One region of the Pseudocitrobacter cyperus genome, then DNA from elsewhere that is predicted to be linked to it. Evidence: riboswitches for the same ligand, from Rfam matches in the RefSeq annotation. Region 1 holds a riboswitch; each other region holds the start of a gene.
What was found. Region 1 has a riboswitch for thiamine pyrophosphate ahead of thiM (hydroxyethylthiazole kinase). Riboswitches for the same ligand answer to the same signal wherever they lie in the genome.
Positions count from the first base shown of each region.

Region 1 (4,440 bases):
GGATTGTCGCTTTTTCAACGTTTCCCCTGCGGGGGCGACGCACAATCGTGTCGCACTCCTTTGTGCGGCTGCGGAAAAGGCGCTGGCGTATGAAGGTGCCGAGGCAGCGGACAGCGATCTCAGATTCGGGCGATTCACTCAGGCCGTGCTGAAAGGCCTGAGCGGATCGTCGGCCCGATGGCGGCGTGGCAGGTGGAGCGTCAGTTGTCGCGATCTCCTCGACGACCTGAAATCACTGCGTCGCGTCTTCTTTGGGCACTGGGAAGACCTGCCGTTTGAGCCTTACTACGCCGTTGCTCAAACGGACATGCTTCCTGTCGTTTTTCCCGACGCTACCCAATTCAGGTTGCCGCTTATTGTCATCACGGATCCGCCGGAGCGAATGCAGGATTATGCCTTCATCATCAGCCCGAAGAATGACCCGGCTTCACCGTGGTTACAGACTCGGGCGGCGGGAAATGCCGGTGCGTGGGCGACGACTGTTCCGCCGGGGCTGGAGGCGCTTTATGCCATTGCCGTCAGGGACAATAACCACTACACCTTATTGCTCCAGCCCAAGGAGCCCTTGTTTGATCAATGGGTAACTGTGCCATGAAAACAACGCTGCACTTCGAAGCTCCCGGTGATTTATCGGTTGGAACGGTCAGGATCACCGGGGAGGGGGAAACTATCGCCGACTGGGTCGCCACGCCTGACAATCGTATCTTTCGGCAGGATGATCTGAAATCCGGTATCTATTCGGCTGAGATAAGCCCGGCGGGCGTATCGCCGCAATCTGTTGTGTTTCAGGTAGAAGAAGGGAGAGTCAACAGCGTGGTGCTGCCTTCGTTTACTGCGCTCTCTTCATCTGGCAGTAAGACGAGCTTTTTTGATTCGACCAGTCAGCAGACGGTAGCGGAAGTCCCACCATCGATGAACCAGCAACTTCAGTCTATGTGGAGGATATTTGATGCCGATGAGAGCGAGACAGCCAGTCGCTCCCGGGAAAGTGATTTGGTATCTGAACACTTATCGAATGTTGCTCCTGACATTTCCCGCAAGAAAATACGTCTTTCTATTGGACTATCCGAGGAGAAAAACGGGCGTGAAACCTTTGGTCTCTTCAGCGGCCAATCGCGTATGGCGTTATTTCCCGGGCGGCTGGAAATCGAAATACCTGCCGATCCCTTGCGTAATCCCTGGGCCGGGCAGCGCGTCAGGCTCTCGGCTTCCAGCGAGGGGGTGCGTATTGAGAGATGTCTGCTTCCGCTCTATCAGGGAGGAACGAAAATTGTGCTTGTCGCCCCACCGTTTTCAGCCGCAGATATCGAGCTTAGTATTCTGCCTGTCGACCCACGTCTACGGGCGCTCATCCGCACCCTGGACGCCGGGACTTCGGCTGATGCTACCGCTGTTCGTGATGATATTCCTGGCCTGAGCGATCGCTGGACATTGCTGCGCGATGATGCGGATCCCTGGCGGGCAATGCTGGTCGGTCTGCTGGCGATTCGCTTTCCGGACATATTTCAGAGTATCGATCTTGCCTGGGCAGACGCGCTGGTTGAGCGCGCCAGTTGGGCGTTTGAGGCGCATGTCATTCGTGCCAGCCTGACGCTGAGCACGGCCAGCAACGCGTCGACGGCCTCTCTGGAGAAGACGGTTGAGCAGGCAATTACGTACCTGGCGCAAGCCCAGGTTGCCGGCTCTCCCTATTTTCGCTATACGAATCAGTTGTTTGCTGAGATGGCCTTAGGAATATCCGATTACCTTGCTAAAAGCAGTAGCGGGAAGATATCCCCCGCGGTGAAGCGGTTTTATCGTCTTTATAATCGCTGGCACAGGGAGCTTCCGCTGCAACGGGGCGCGGGCCCTACATTCACATGGCTCGCCCGGGATCAGGCCGCATTAAAAGAACATCACCTGCTGGTTCCCCACAGGAATCCGTCTGGTAGGCTTCGCACCCAGGATACCCTCGTCATATTCGAAGGTAGGGTAAGTGCAGGCCAGATAGAGATCATCGGCAAGGACAACTCACCGGCTCATCCCCCGGAAGATTACGATAAGGTGACTTCCTCATCCTGGTTCTCTGTTGGCCCTGATGACGCTATCGATCTCCCCGCGTTCAGGCGCCCGCCAGGCCCGGATGATGATCCCAACAAGGGGCGTTTTGGCGGGGAAGCGAGGCAGGGCGGTTTTCGGATCGCGGCGGCGTTCTCGGCTTCGAAACGACAAAACTGGGTTAACGTTGCGCTGATCGTTGAGGCAGATAGCGCAGAGCGTGTGGCGCTCGGCGATTTCGCGTGGTTTGTGCTCCATCCTACTTTTTCACCTTCGATAATGAAAGTCGCTTTCCGGGGGCGCAGAGCGCAATTGCGCCTGCAGGTATGGGGCGGCTTCACGGTTGGGGTATGGTTGCCGAAAACCGGGGATGAACTTGAAATCGATCTCGCGAGCATTCCTGATGCGCCAAAAATCGTAAAAGAGCGCTAATGCCCGTGGTGTTGGGCTTTTGCCGTTTACAAGACGATCTGCGGGCATTACTATCGACACTGATTTTAAATGACTCGGGGTGCCCTTCTTTGTGAAGGCTGAGAAAAACCCGTACCACCTGATCTGGATAATGCCAGCGTAGGGAAGTCAGAGACCATCCGGTCATTGCTTCTGAACGTCCTGGCAGGAGCAAACCATGCAAGCAGAGCCGCTTAGTCCCGCGCAAATTGCGCATTCGCTACATCTTTTCCGCCAACACGCCCCCCTGGTTCACTGTATGACTAACGATGTCGTGCAGACCTTTACCGCCAATGTTCTGCTTGCCCTGGGGGCATCGCCCGCGATGGTGATCGATGCGCAGGAAGCCGCGCAGTTCTCTGCGATTGCCGATGCGCTGTTGATAAACGTCGGTACGCTGACTCAGCCGCGCGCGCAGGCAATGCATGCCGCCGCGCTGAGTGCGAACCAGTCAGGCAAACCCTGGGCGCTTGACCCGGTGGCGGTGGGCGCGTTGACGCTGCGCACGGAATTTTGTCAGCAACTTTTAAAGTTAAAACCTGCCGCTATTCGCGCTAACGCCTCAGAAATTATGGCGCTTGCCGGAATCAGCGCGGGCGGGCGCGGCGTGGACACAACCGACACTGCGGCCGCGGCACTGCCTGCCGCACAGGCGCTGGCGCGTCAGATCAACACCATTGTGGCGGTGACGGGCGAAGTGGATTACATCACTGATGGTCAACGTGTTGTCGCCGTTACGGGCGGCGATCCGCTGATGACTCGCGTGGTTGGAACCGGATGCGCGCTATCGGCGGTGGTTGCCGCGAGTTGTGCGCTGCCGGGCGACAGGCTCGATAATGTTGCTGCCGCCTGCGCCTTTATGAAGCGGGCGGGCGCACAGGCCGCCGCAGGGAAGGGGCCTGGCAGTTTTACCCCGGCTTTCCTCGATGCGCTGTATGCACTCAACGGGGAGGCGCTGGCATGAAACGGATTAACGCATTAACGATAGCCGGTACTGACCCAAGCGGCGGTGCGGGGATTCAGGCTGATCTGAAAACGTTCTCGGCGCTGGGCGCATACGGCTGTTCGGTGATCACGGCGCTGGTGGCGCAAAATACGCATGGAGTGCAGTCGGTCTACCGTATTGAACCCGATTTTGTCGCGGCGCAACTGGATTCAGTCTTTAACGATGTGCGCATTGATACCACCAAAATCGGCATGCTGGCGGAAACGGATATTGTGGAAGCCGTGGCGGAGCGTTTGCAGCGCCACCGTGTGGAAAACGTGGTGCTGGATACGGTAATGCTGGCGAAAAGCGGCGATGCGCTGTTATCCCCGGCAGCGGTGGAAACTCTGCGTAAACGCCTGCTGCCCCAGGTCTCGTTAATCACGCCAAACCTGCCGGAAGCCGCGGCGTTGCTGGATGTTCCCCATGCGCGCAACGAACGGGAGATGCTCGAACAGGGACGCGCGCTGCTGACTATGGGGTGTGGTGCCGTGTTGATGAAGGGCGGTCATCTGGATGATGCCGAAAGTCCTGACTGGCTCTTTACCCGCGAGGGTGAACAGCGTTTTACCGCGCCGCGCGTACAGACTAAAAACACCCACGGTACCGGTTGTACGCTCTCTGCCGCGCTGGCGGCGCTACGTCCGCGTCATCGCAGTTGGGGTGACACGGTGCTGGAAGCTAAAACCTGGCTCTCCGCCGCGCTGGCGCAGGCCGATACGCTGGAGGTCGGCAGCGGGATTGGCCCGGTGCACCATTTCCATGCCTGGTGGTAATGTTCACTGCTATTTCCTCTGCCAGAGCGTACTCTTCCGGGCTATACTGGCCTGGGGCCTATTGCAGAGAAAGATAAATGGAACAAGCACATACCCGGTTGATTGCGCAGCTCAATGAGCGAATTGCCGCGGGCGATAATATGCCGCTCTACCTTAAGTTTGCTGAAACGGTAAAAAATGCCGTGCGCAACG
Region 1 is NZ_JAYMYY010000004.1:251,239-255,678, forward strand. Features, by position in the region: gene VSR74_RS15025 (hypothetical protein) at 1-595, shown strand, start outside; gene VSR74_RS15030 (pYEATS domain-containing protein) at 592-2,469, shown strand; TPP riboswitch at 2,535-2,631, shown strand; gene thiM (hydroxyethylthiazole kinase) at 2,666-3,451, shown strand; gene thiD (bifunctional hydroxymethylpyrimidine kinase/phosphomethylpyrimidine kinase) at 3,448-4,248, shown strand; gene VSR74_RS15045 (GntR family transcriptional regulator) at 4,326-4,440, shown strand, end outside.

Region 2 (4,440 bases), on a different contig from region 1:
GGTAAATAGCGGCCCGCCTGGCGCATCATCCAGACAGGGGTGACATCTACAGGCTGACGCAGCAGCGCACGCAGGTAACGATCGTTTTTAAGTTCGGTCATTTTTCCATTCCTTGAGCTCTTTCACGCCAGTGTAACATGAGTGTCACTCATACTCTGCCCGGCAGAGTGCGACAGTGTCTTCGATAAGCCGACGTGCGACGGTTCCTGGCGGCGGCAAAAGCGGTAAATCGTCATAGCGATACCAGTTAGCTTCCAGCAGCTCTTTCGGGTCGATCGCGATATCGCCGCTGTCATATTCGGCCATAAACGCGGTCATCAGCGATTGCGGGAATGGCCATGGCTGGGAAGTGACATAACGCAGGTTTTTGATTTTTATACTGCTCTCCTCCATCACTTCACGCGCGACGGCCTGCTCGAGCGTTTCGCCCACTTCGACAAACCCGGCCAGTACGGTATGTATGCCATTGCGATGACGGGTATGTTGGGCCAGCAGAATGGAATCATCACGGCGGATAGCGACGATAATGCAGGGGGCGATTTGCGGGTAGTAGCGTTGGCGGCAGTGGCCGCAGAGCATTGCCCACTCGGTTTTACTCGGGTGCATGGTATGCCCGCAGTAGCCGCAGAATTTATGCGAGCGGTAGAACTCCGCTAACTGCACGCCACGCCCGGCCAGTTGAAACAGGCCCGCATCCTGGTCGAGAATTTGCCGCAGCGAGCCCATATCATGGCGACGTGGTTGCTGAATCAGCCACACCGGCGAGCCTTGCCATTCACCAATCCGCAGCGCGCGTTGCCCCGCAAGATCGAAATTTCCCGCTTCGCCCCAGGGTAATTCACCGCCCGGCAACCATAATTTTTGCTCATGGCTGACGACCCACCAGCCGATGTCTAATTTTTCAATTATACGATCCATATCTATTGCACTACCTTTGCTTCACTGGCATGTTATTTACATTATCGTTACATCTTAGTGCGCAGTCTTTAAACCCACTTGTGCGGAGTCAATCACATGTTAAACCAGCTCGAAAGCCTGACGGAGCATGTTGGAGGCAGTAACAAACTGGTCGACCGCTGGCTCAACATACGCAAGCAATTGCTTGTCGCTTATTCCAACCTGATTGGGATTAAGCCTGGCAAAGAATCGTTTATACGGCTGAATGAAAAAGCACTGGATGATTTTTGTCAGCGACTGGTGGACTACCTCTCCTCCTGTCACTTCAGTATTTATGAACGCATTCTCCATAAATTGGAAGGCGACAATGCGCTTTTAACCGCCACCAAAATCTGGCCCAGGCTGGAAGCCAATACCCAGTTAATTATGGAATACTACGACTCCAGCCTGGAGACGGCCATCGATCACGATAATTGCTTTGAATTTCAACAGGCGTTGTCGGATATCGGCGAAGCGCTGGAGGCGCGTTTTGAACTCGAAGATAAGCTAATTATGCTTGTGCTGGATGCAATGCACGAGAATGGCGGGATCAAACGTCCCGCTTGAGATTTTACGCATTAACGCGTAGTTTACATTCATTGCCCCTTTAGAGGGGCTACATCTTGTCGGAGTGCCACGTGTGAAAGCACAGGCTGAGACCGTTAATTCGGGATCCGCGGAACCTGATCAGGCTAATACCTGCGAAGGGAACAAGAGTAATTTAGTTTTATGCCTTTGCCTTCACGGGCGCTGTGCAGCCATTACTCCATCCGTCGTCTGACAAGCCATATCCTTTCAATCTGGTATGCGCTATGTCTACAACAAAACTAACCCGCCGCGAACAACGCGAACAGGCTCAACGCTTTATTCATACTCTGGAAGGCACTGCTTTCCCTAACTCGCGCCGTATTTATCTTACAGGCTCACAGGCTGGCGTGCGCGTCCCCATGCGCGAGATCCAGCTAAGCCCGACGCTCATCGGCGGAAGCAAAGAGAACCCGCAGTTCGAAGAGAACGAAGCGATTCCGGTTTACGATACATCTGGCCCCTACGGCGACCCGGCAGAAACGATTGATGTTCGCCAGGGGCTGGCAAAACTTCGCCAGCCATGGATTGATGCGCGTGCAGATAGCGAAACGTTAACAGCGCGCAGCTCCGCCTATACCCAGTCACGCCTGGCAGATGAGTTTCTCGATGCGCTGCGCTTCACCGGCCTGCTGACACCAAAACGTGCGCGACCCGGCAAACGCGTCACCCAACTGCACTATGCGCGCCGGGGGGTAATCACCCCGGAGATGGAGTTCATCGCCCTGCGCGAAAACATGGGGCGCGAGCGTATTCGCAGCGAAGCGCTGCGTCAGCAGCATCCGGGGCAAAGTTTCGGTACGTTGCTGCCGCCAAATATTACGCCTGAGTTCGTGCGCGCCGAAGTGGCGGCTGGTCGGGCGATAATCCCGGCCAATATTAATCATCCGGAATCAGAACCGATGATCATCGGGCGCAACTTCCTGGTGAAGGTGAACGCCAATATTGGCAACTCGGCAGTCACCTCCTCTATTGAGGAGGAGGTGGAAAAACTGGTGTGGGCGACACGCTGGGGAGCCGATACGGTGATGGATCTCTCAACGGGTCGCTACATCCATGAAACCCGCGAGTGGATCCTGCGCAACAGCCCGGTACCGATTGGCACAGTACCGATCTACCAGGCGCTGGAGAAGGTCAACGGGATCGCTGAAGATCTCACCTGGGAAGCGTTCCGCGACACACTGCTGGAGCAGGCGGAACAGGGCGTCGACTACTTTACCATTCATGCGGGCGTACTGCTGCGCTACGTGCCGATGACCGCCAAACGCCTGACGGGGATTGTGTCACGCGGCGGATCGATCATGGCGAAATGGTGCCTGTCGCATCATCAGGAAAACTTCCTCTATCAGCACTTCCGCGAAATCTGTGAAATCTGTGCGGCCTATGATGTCTCGCTGTCACTGGGCGACGGCCTGCGCCCGGGCTCCATTCAGGATGCTAACGATGAAGCTCAATTTGCCGAACTGCATACCCTGGGTGAGCTGACGAAAATCGCCTGGGAGTATGACGTACAGGTGATGATTGAAGGCCCCGGCCATGTGCCAATGCAGATGATCCGCCGCAATATGACTGAAGAGCTGGAACACTGCCACGAAGCGCCTTTTTATACACTCGGGCCGCTCACCACCGACATTGCCCCTGGTTACGACCATTTCACCTCCGGGATTGGCGCGGCAATGATTGGCTGGTTCGGCTGCGCCATGCTCTGTTATGTGACGCCAAAAGAGCACCTTGGCTTACCCAACAAAGAAGACGTAAAACAAGGGCTTATCACATATAAGATAGCCGCCCATGCGGCAGACCTGGCAAAAGGCCATCCCGGCGCGCAAATTCGCGATAACGCCATGTCGAAAGCGCGCTTTGAATTTCGCTGGGAAGATCAGTTCAACCTCGCCCTCGACCCCTTCACCGCCCGTGCGTATCACGATGAAACACTGCCGCAGGAATCTGGCAAGGTTGCTCATTTCTGCTCCATGTGCGGCCCCAAATTCTGTTCCATGAAAATCACCCAGGAAGTGCGCGATTACGCAGCGCAACAAGCCGTGGAGGATGGCATGGCCGGGATGTCCGGGCAGTTCCGCGCCCGGGGTGGCGAAATTTATATCCCTCAGGAGAATCAATAATGTATCAGCCCCATTTTCCCCCGGTTCCTTTCCGTTTAGGTCTCTATCCCGTTGTCGATAGCGTGGAGTGGATCGCACGTTTGCTGGAAGCCGGTGTGCGCACAATCCAGCTACGCATAAAAGATAAGCAGGATGATGAGGTAGAGGCTGATGTCATCGCCGCCATCGCGTTGGGTCGGCGCTATAACGCGCGTTTGTTTATTAATGACTACTGGCGTCTGGCGATTAAACACCAGGCTTATGGCGTGCATCTGGGGCAGGAAGATCTGGAAACGACCGATCTCGATGCGATTCGCGCAGCCAACTTACGGCTTGGCGTGTCGACCCATGATGATATGGAAATTGACGTCGCGCTGGCGGCGCAGCCTTCCTACATCGCCCTTGGCCACGTATTCCCCACGCAAACCAAGCAGATGCCTTCCGCGCCGCAGGGGGTGGAGCAACTCGCCGTACATATCTCACGGCTGGGAGATTACCCGACGGTTGCCATTGGCGGTATCAGCCTTGAACGCGCCCCAGCGGTGCTGGCGACCGGCGTCGGCAGCATCGCTGTCGTGAGTGCGATTACGCAGGCCGCAGACTGGCGCGACGCCACCGCAAAGCTACTGGCGCTGGCAGGAGTGGGCGATGAATGATCGCGATTTCATGCGCTACAGCCGCCAGATGTTACTGGAGGATATCGCCGTGGAGGGCCAGCAAAAATTGCTCGCCAGCCGGGTGCTTATCGTCGGGCTCGGCGGGTTGGGCGCGCCTGCGGCGCTCTATCTTGCCGGCGCGGGCGTCGGCACATTAGTGC
Region 2 is NZ_JAYMYY010000013.1:19,458-23,897, reverse strand. Features, by position in the region: gene hemE (uroporphyrinogen decarboxylase) at 1-101, opposite strand, end outside; gene nudC (NAD(+) diphosphatase) at 145-918, opposite strand; gene rsd (sigma D regulator) at 1,015-1,503, shown strand; TPP riboswitch at 1,554-1,663, shown strand; gene thiC (phosphomethylpyrimidine synthase ThiC) at 1,749-3,644, shown strand; gene thiE (thiamine phosphate synthase) at 3,644-4,279, shown strand; gene thiF (thiazole biosynthesis adenylyltransferase ThiF) at 4,272-4,440, shown strand, end outside.
Region 2: linked by a shared signal. The riboswitch ahead of thiC (phosphomethylpyrimidine synthase ThiC) and the one ahead of thiM (hydroxyethylthiazole kinase) in region 1 are both predicted to bind thiamine pyrophosphate.

Region 3 (4,440 bases), on a different contig from region 1:
TCAACATTGCCGGATTGACGCCATCGACGATCACCGCCAGCAGCGGCGGTAGCATCAGCAACAGGGTAAAGGTAATCAGCAGGCCATCGCTCAGGCGGCTGTGCAGGCGATCGTCCGGGTCGCGCCAGCCCTGCATCTGCGTATTACCGACGGCAATCGCCTTGCTCAGACGCTGGCTAATCAGCACCAGCGTCAGGCAGCAGGCCATCTGGATCAGCGCCAGCATCGCCGCCCGCGCCGGGTCATAATCAAAATTGAGCGCCTGGTAAATGGCGAGTTCTATGGTTGTGGCTTTCGGCCCGCCGCCCAGTGAAAGCACGGTGGCGAAGCTGGCGAAGCAGAGCATAAAGATAAGCGCGCTGATGGGCAGGATTTGCCGACGTAACCACGGCCATTCCACGAAGCGAAAGAAGTTAAACCCACGTATGCCGAGCTGGGCGGCAAGCTGACGTTGTTCGCCGGGGATCTGTTCCAGCGCCTGCAATAGCAGACGCGTCGCCATCGGCATATTGAAAAAGACGTGCGCCAGCAAAATGCCCTGTAAGCCGTAGGGCGAGAAGCGCCATTCCAGCCCCAGGGCGGCAAAAATCTGCGCCAGCCAACCCTGGCGACCGTAAACGCTCAGAATGCCGAATACCGCGACCAGAACAGGGAGAATTAACGTCATTGCGCACAGGCGCAGCAACAGTTCGCGGCCAGCAAAGCGGCGGCGATAGAGTGCGCGGGCGAGGAAAATGGCAGGCACAACCGACAGCAGCGCAGAGAGAAATGCCTGCCAGAAAGAGAAACGCACCACATGCCAGAGATAGCTATCGGCCAGCAGCGTATGCCAGCTTGCCTCCGGGGCGCTTAACCAGAGTGACAGAAACGCAGCCAGCGCCACAGCGACGATAAGCACCGCCGCTGTGAGGCCTGGCCAGAACCAGCCGGGAATTAACGGCTGACGGCGCGTTGCCATGCTGCAATCCAGTTCTGTCGTTCTGCGGCCACTTCCTGCGGAGTAAATTCCAGCGCGGTTTGCGGTTTGGCGAGCGCATCAAAACCCGCAGGCAGCGTTACTCCGGCCACCGGATACATCCAGTTGCCGGTCGGAATGGCCTGCTGGAACGCCGGAGATACCATAAATTTCAGGAATTTTTCTGCCAGTTCCGGCTGTTTGCTGGCGGCAGTGCGCGCTGCCACTTCTACCTGTAAATAGTGCCCTTCGGCAAACGGCGCGGCGGCGTAGTTGTCTTTTTTCTCTTCGATAATATGATACGCCGGGGAGGTGGTATAGCTCAGCACCAGGTCGCTCTCGCCTTTCAGGAACAGGCCGTAGGCTTCACTCCAGCCTTTAGTGACGGTGACGGTTTTTGCCGCCAGTTTTTGCCAGGCTTGCGGAGCATCATCGCCGTAGACTTTTTGCATCCACAGCAGCAGGCCAAGCCCCGGTGTGCTGGTGCGCGGATCCTGATAAATCACGCGCCATTTCTGATCGCTCTCAACCAGTTCTTTCAGGCTTTTCGGCGGGTTTTTCAGTTTGTTTTTGTCATAAACAAAGGCGAAATAGCCATAATCGAAGGGCACGAAGGTGTCATCGCTCCAGCCGCCGGGAACGTTAACGGCGCTTACCGGCACGCCGCTTTTAGCGAACAATTTTGTCTGGCTGGCGGCTTGCAATAGATTGTTATCGAGCCCCAGCACTACGTCAGCTTTGCTTTTTTTCCCTTCCATGCGCAGGCGATTAAGCAGGGAAACGCCATCTTCCAGAGCCACGAATTTCAGCTCGCAGTCACAGTCGGCTTCAAAGGCCTTTTTTACCACCGGGCCCGGGCCCCAGTCGGCAGCGAAGGAGTCATAGGTGTAAACCGTGAGCACCGGTTTGGCGAAAACTGGCATGGCGAGAAGCGCCAGCAGTGGCAGACATTTTTTTAACACTTTGCACCTCAGTAAGCAGGTGGCAAAGGATTTTGAGTTGGCCTCAAATCCCTCCGCCGGCGTTATCCGGATCAGGTTCGACGGGTATCTCTCAGCAAACTTCTGCACCCCGTTGAGTAGCTCGCTATTGTAATGATTACGTGAATAAATCAAAAGCGCTATGGATCCGGCGGAGCGAACCACGCGGATTTAAAGTCGAACCAGCCCAGCGTGTTCATTCGCACCCCGCGCATACTGCGTTGCCCCTGGATGCGCAGCCAGTGGTGGATGAGCGGCACAATCGCCTGCTGCTCCAGTAGCTGCTGGCACCAGGTCGGGAGATCCAGTTCACCCGCATGCCACTGACGAATGTCGCCCTGCCAGTCGCGCGCGATGCAGCGCTGAAGAAGCGGCACTTCACAGAGGTGGGCAAACAGGGAGAAATCCAGCGGCATGGTGAAATTAGCGCTGTTAAGCCACACATCGCTGACCACCTCGCCGCTGTGCCATTCGTCATAATCGATTTCATGAATTTCCAGTTTAACGCTATGTTCTGCCAGAAGTTTTTCCATAATTCTGGCAATAACCCGATGTTCGACGTGGTCGCGATAGAAACCGAGCGTAATGCGTTCCAGCCCGGCGGGTTTTTCGCTGATTTTTCTATGTGCGTGGTGCCAGCGCGGCAGCATGCCGTAGGCCGGGAACCAGTACTGCTGATACTGTTCAGAGGCGTGATAGAGCACATTCGCCGGGGAAAGTATGTGACTCAGCCAGCGGCGCACATTCTGATTAGCGCCGCGTGGTGAACGCGCGTCGAACAACAGATAGTAGCAGCCCTCTTCAAGACGGCTTTCGACGGCCTGCTCGCTTTGCGTGGTGCCCTGCAATGTGAGCCCGCAGCTAAGATCTTCCGCTACATCAGGGAGTACCCAAACATTCACTTCGTCTATTAATGCGCGAAACCCGAAGTATTCTTCGAAGGCATGTATTTTGAGCTGGTTCTGATTATTGCGCACTACCGCATAAGGGCCGGTACCAATCGGCTGATGGGCGAAATGGGGGAGTGAAGGCCATTCGCGCGGTAAAATCATCGCCGGTGTATGGCCCAGCAACCACGGCAGCCAGCGGTCGGCGTGGGAGAGATGGATATCCAGCGTCCAGGCGGTGGGAGAGACAATTTGCGTGATATGGGAGTAGAGCGGCAGAGCGTTAATACGCTCCAGCGAGCGGATAATGTCTTCCATCTCCAGCTCGCGGCCATTATGAAAATGAATACCTGGGCGCAAATAAAAGCGCCAGTGCAAAGGGGAAATCTCCTTCCAGTGGTGCGCAATGTCGGCTTCCAGTTCCCCATTTTCCTCATTTATGCGCGTCAGGGCGCTGAAAATCTGCCGGGCGATATGGGTTTCTGAACGGCGTAACGCCGTGCCAGGCAACAGATTTTGCATCGGGCGATAGTAGAGGACGCGCAGGATATGCCGCCCCTGGCGGAAGCTGCGCCCCAGATGCGAGACCAGCATTTGCCGCACCGTCGATTTATCACCAACCAGTTGCACCAGTTGGTCGATGCGATCCTGTTCCAGCAGGTCTTCTGCCCGCTGCTGCTGTAATGCCAGCCCGGTATAGAGAAAGGTTAAACGTGACCGTTTACCGCGCCCGGCCTCGGCTTCCCAGGTCAGCCAGCCGCGCTCTTCCATGGTGTTTAACAGGGTGCGCATGTGGCGGCGTGAACAGCTCAGTAGCTCCGCCAGTTCGTTCAGCGTCGTTTCCTGCGCCTTGCCATCGCAGCATTGCCACAGCCGGATGAATTGTTGTTGCAGTCGACCAGAAGGCATAAAAGGGGAACTCCTGACAAAAACTCAGCAATTTATTAATCCCTATATTAAGCCAATAATCAGTTTCGATGAAGCGGGGAGGTGAATATGAAGAGGTCAACCACACGTCAGTTCTATCAGTGCTATTTTCACGCGACACGCCATGTTTGCTGGCTGGCCCGCCAGATGGCAGGGATGCGGCTCAAAATGCTTGAAGATCTGATGCAGTGGGAGGTTACGCGCTCGACCTCTGAACACTAAATCGCCAAATCATGTGTGACTGAGTATTTGCCAGCAGGTATCATCTGCTGGCTTTTTTTATTTCTCGTGCGCTAAAGGATCTCTCATGCTCTGGATTATGACGATGGGACGACGTCTCAACGGTGTCTACGCGGCCTTTATGCTGGTGGCGTTTATGATGGGCGTTGCCGGGGCGTTACAGGCGCCGACGCTCAGTCTGTTTCTCAGCCGGGAAGTGGGCGCACAGCCGTTCTGGGTGGGGCTGTTTTATACGGTTAATGCTATCGCCGGGATCCTGGTCAGCCTGTGGCTGGCAAAACGATCTGACAGTCAGGGCGATCGTCGCAAGTTGATTATGTTCTGCTGCCTGATGGCGGTGGGAAATGCGCTGCTGTTCGCCTTCAATCGTCACTATTTAACCTTGATCACCTGCGGCGTGCTGCTGGCGTCTATCGCCAATGCCGCGATGCCACAGCTTTTTGCACTGGCG
Region 3 is NZ_JAYMYY010000002.1:157,832-162,271, reverse strand. Features, by position in the region: gene thiP (thiamine/thiamine pyrophosphate ABC transporter permease ThiP) at 1-958, opposite strand, end outside; gene thiB (thiamine ABC transporter substrate binding subunit) at 934-1,917, opposite strand; TPP riboswitch at 1,948-2,039, opposite strand; gene sgrR (HTH-type transcriptional regulator SgrR) at 2,076-3,731, opposite strand; gene sgrT (glucose uptake inhibitor SgrT) at 3,819-3,971, shown strand; gene VSR74_RS09525 (sugar efflux transporter) at 4,057-4,440, shown strand, end outside.
Region 3: linked by a shared signal. The riboswitch ahead of thiB (thiamine ABC transporter substrate binding subunit) and the one ahead of thiM (hydroxyethylthiazole kinase) in region 1 are both predicted to bind thiamine pyrophosphate.

Region 4 (4,440 bases), on a different contig from region 1:
GGAAACAGGCGTATGCCGGGACGCATTTAGCGGCCTTGCCGATCATGCAGTGCGCATGATTTGCCATGGCGCTTCAGATAATCATCTGAGCGTCTTGTTACCGGGGGAATCCGCCGATAGCGCCGTCATTGAACTGCACCGCAGGCTGTTTGAGTAAGACGCATTGGGGCGCTAACGCGCCCCTGTTCATTGCTGAAGCAGCAAGTTTCTTGTAACCTTCCCCGCTTCCAGGTCGCACTTCACTACCGGACGCCTCATGACAACTCACCGCTCCAACGATCCTTTACACGGCGTTACGCTCGAGATGCAGATAAATGCTCTTGTTGCCCGCTATGGTTGGGAACAACTGGCTAAACGGGTCAACATTAACTGCTTCAAAAAAGATCCCAGTGTGAAATCCAGTCTCAAATTTTTGCGACGCACCCCGTGGGCTCGCGCAGAAGTTGAAGCGCTTTATCTCGATTCACTGGAAGATAACACCGCTCCCGAACCCACGTTTAACCCGTGGTTGCAGGGACGTGACGATAAGATCTGATTCCCTTCCCCCGCAAATCGTAAGAGAATATCGCCACTCAAGGGACTAGTAGAAAACAGGCGTTTATGATCATCTCTTTGCGGGGCGTCTCCCCGGTCACTCAGGTTAAAAAAATTGGCACCCTGGTTGCCGCCGCTTTACTTGTTGTCAGTTGCTCTTCTAAACCGCCGAGTTCGCTGGTTACACCCTCTGGCAATCAATCACAGCCTTCGGTGAAGTCACCACAAAACAGTGAACCGATGCGCGGCGTTTGGCTGGCGACGGTCTCTCGCCTCGACTGGCCTCCGGTTAACACCGTGAATATCAGTAGCCCGGCCATTCGTATTAATAAACAGAAAGAAGCGCTCACCGCCAAGCTGGACAATCTTAAACAGCTCGGTATTAACACCGTGTTTTTCCAGGTCAAGCCAGACGGAACTGCCCTATGGCCATCAAAAATTTTGCCCTGGTCCGATACGTTAACCGGCAAAATTGGCGAAAACCCCGGTTACGACCCCCTGCAGTTTATGCTGGATGAAGCGCATAAGCGCGGCATGAAAGTCCACGCGTGGTTCAACCCCTATCGGGTGACGACAAATACCAAACCCTCGACGGTGGCGGAGCTTAATCGCACATTGTCGCAGCAGCCGGCCAGTATCTTTGTTTTGCATCGTGACTGGATCCGCACCTCCAGCGACCGTTTTGTGCTCGACCCCGGTATTCCTGAAGTCCGTGACTGGATAACCAGCATTGTGGCGGAAGTGGTGACAAACTATCCCGTTGATGGCGTGCAATTTGATGATTATTTCTATACGGAAACCCCCGGTTCTGCGCTGAATGATAACCAGACATGGCGCACATACGGGCAGCAATATGCCTCGAAAGCGGACTGGCGTCGTCACAATACGCAGAGCCTGATTGAGCAGGTTTCACACACCATTAAGCAACTGAAACCTGGCGTTGAGTTCGGCGTAAGCCCGGCGGGCGTCTGGCGTAACCGCTCTCACGATCCGTTAGGCTCAGATACGCGCGGGGCGGCGGCTTATGATGAGTCCTTTGCCGATACACGCCAGTGGGTGAAACTGGGTCTGCTGGATTACATCGCCCCGCAGCTATACTGGCCGTTCGCCCGGGATGCAGCCCGTTATGATGTGCTGGCTAAATGGTGGGCAGACGTCGTTAAACCCACCAATACGCGGCTATACATCGGGGTGGCGCTTTACAAAGTCGGAGAACCCTCCAGGAAAGAGCCCGACTGGGCGATTAATGGCGGTGTGCCGGAACTGAGCAAACAGATCGATTTAAACGAATCGATTCCCGGTATCAACGGCACCATCCTGTTCCGGGAAGATAATCTTAATCAGCCACAAACGCGTCAGGCCGTGAACTACCTCAAAACTCGCTGGGGACACTAATGCACGGAATCGATAACCCTCTGCTATGCTTACCCTGACATTCTTTACTGGAGAAAGGATATGGGACTGTTTAACTTCGTGAAAGAAGCTGGTGAAAAACTGTGGGATAAGCTGACGGATACGCATCAGGATCAGGGTGAAAAAGTGATGGAGCACCTGAAGAAACTTAACATTCCTGGCGCGGATAAGGTTCAGGTCACCGTGGTCGATGGCAAAGCCAGCGTCACTGGCGATGGCTTAACCCAGGAACAGAAAGAGAAAATCCAGGTGGCGATCGGTAACGTCGCGGGCGTCAGTGAAGTTGAGAATAACATTAAGGCGGCGGATACTTCCGATGAAGCGACGTACTACACTGTGAAATCCGGTGATACGCTGAGCGCCATTTCAAAGTCGGTTTATGGCGATGCCAATAAGTATAACGCCATTTTTGAAGCCAACCGCCCTATGCTCTCCCACCCGGATAAAATCTATCCTGGCCAAACTTTACGTATTCCTAAAATCTGATACCCCCCGCTTACCGGGAGAGCTACCCGGTAAGCCTCCTCTCTCGTTGTATTCACAAGCGAAATATCGTATAAAACCTCCTGTCCGAGGGGTGTCCAGAATGGGCTGAGATGGCGTAAGCCGAACCCTTAGAACCTGATCTGGGTCATGCCAGCGAAGGGACGGGTTAGCCATTTTTCTGTACAGCCATTCCTGTTCTTCCCTCATTGCGCCCGGATCTCCACTCATTACTGGAGGTCCCATGTCTTTATCGATGTTTGAAAGCGGTCTTTACGGACGCCTTCGCCAGCAGGCAGGTAGCCACTGGCGCGGTTATGTCGCCCATGATTTTGTGCAGCAACTTGGCGCGGGCACTCTGCCTGAGCCTGCGTTCCGCCGTTATCTGACCCAGGATTATCTGTTTTTAATTCATTTCGCTCGTGCCTATGCTTTGCTGGTGAGTAAGCTGCAAACGCCTGCACAGATGCGTGCCGCAAGCGCATCGTTGAACGCCATTCTGAATGAACTTCCCCTGCATCTCAGTTACTGCCAGCAATGGGGATTATCGGAATCGGATATCATCCAGGTCGAAGAGGCCGCAGAGACCATCAATTACACTCGCTATGTACTGGATGTCGGCCATTCCGGCGATGTGCTGGATCTGCTTACCGTCCTGATGCCCTGCGTTGCGGGCTATGCCGAAATCGGTCTGCGCCTTCTGAATGACCCCGCGACAGTTTTCGAGGGCAACCCTTACGGCCCGTGGATCCGCAACTACGGTGATGAAAGCTATCTTGCCGGTGTTCAGTCATCACTGACCCTGTTCGAAACCCTGGCGCAGCAACGCGGCGGCGACAGCCGTTTCGCCGAACTGACTACGCTTTTTACCACCGCAACCCGACTGGAAGGCGCATTCTGGCAGATGGGGCTGGATGCCAAATCATGATGGATGTGAATACATCACCGGCCATCAGAGTGGCTGATTTAACGTTACGCTATGGGGCTAAAACGGTATTTGAAAAGCTCAATATCGACATTCCGGCGGGACGTTTTGTCTCTTTATTGGGCGCGAGCGGTGCGGGAAAAACCAGTCTGCTGCGTATCGTCGCCGGGCTGCTGTCCCCTACGTCAGGCACAGTAACGGATGACAAAGGTCGCCCACTAAGCGGGCGGATCGCCTGGATGGGGCAACGCGATTTGCTCTATCCGTGGCTGACGATTGAACAGAATGTGTGTCTCGGTTCACGTCTGCGCGGCGAAAAAGCTGACCGTGAGCGTGCGCAATATCTGCTGGAGCGCGTGGGGCTGAGCGGCTGCGGCGCATCACTCCCTGAAACGCTTTCTGGCGGGATGCGCCAGCGCGCCGCGATTGCACGAACCCTCTACGAGCAACAACCCATCGTGCTGATGGATGAACCCTTTTCAGCGCTGGATGCCATTACCCGGGCAACCATTCAGACAATGGCCGCAGAACTTCTGGCCGATCGTACCGTGCTACTGATTACGCACGATCCTGCGGAAGCATGTCGCCTCAGCCATAAGATCCTTGTGCTATCGCAACATCCGGGTGGAATTGATGATACGAACTCGCCCGACGGATCTCCGCCACGCCAGATTGATGACCCTGCGGTCATCCAGAGTCAGAGTGCCCTGATGAGATTGTTAACCAGGAGCACACAATGAGCGTTCTTTCACGTATCTGGCGCGGGTTAACCCTGTTTATTGGGCTAATCGGTTTGTGGTGGCTGGCGACGCTGGGAGATATTCCTGCTTTTCTGCTCCCGTCCCCCGTCGCGGTGATCCAGGCGCTTCACGATAACGCCCGCTATCTGGGGTGGCACACGCTGATTACTCTTTCTGAAATCGCCAGCGGTTTGGTCATCGGCGTGCTGCTGGGGGCGATACTGGCGCTCTGTATGGTCTTTTCTCCCCGCCTTCAGCGCTGGGTTATGCCAGTGGTGTTAACCAGTCAGGCGATCCCTGTCTTTGCCCTCGCCCCTTTACTGGTGCTGTGGTTTGGCTTCGGGA
Region 4 is NZ_JAYMYY010000001.1:506,871-511,310, forward strand. Features, by position in the region: gene lysC (lysine-sensitive aspartokinase 3) at 1-157, shown strand, start outside; gene VSR74_RS02480 (VF530 family protein) at 257-535, shown strand; gene VSR74_RS02485 (glycoside hydrolase family 10 protein) at 601-1,929, shown strand; gene lysM (peptidoglycan-binding protein LysM) at 1,990-2,433, shown strand; TPP riboswitch at 2,511-2,612, shown strand; gene tenA (thiaminase II) at 2,675-3,358, shown strand; gene VSR74_RS02500 (ABC transporter ATP-binding protein) at 3,355-4,095, shown strand; gene VSR74_RS02505 (ABC transporter permease) at 4,092-4,440, shown strand, end outside.
Region 4: linked by a shared signal. The riboswitch ahead of tenA (thiaminase II) and the one ahead of thiM (hydroxyethylthiazole kinase) in region 1 are both predicted to bind thiamine pyrophosphate.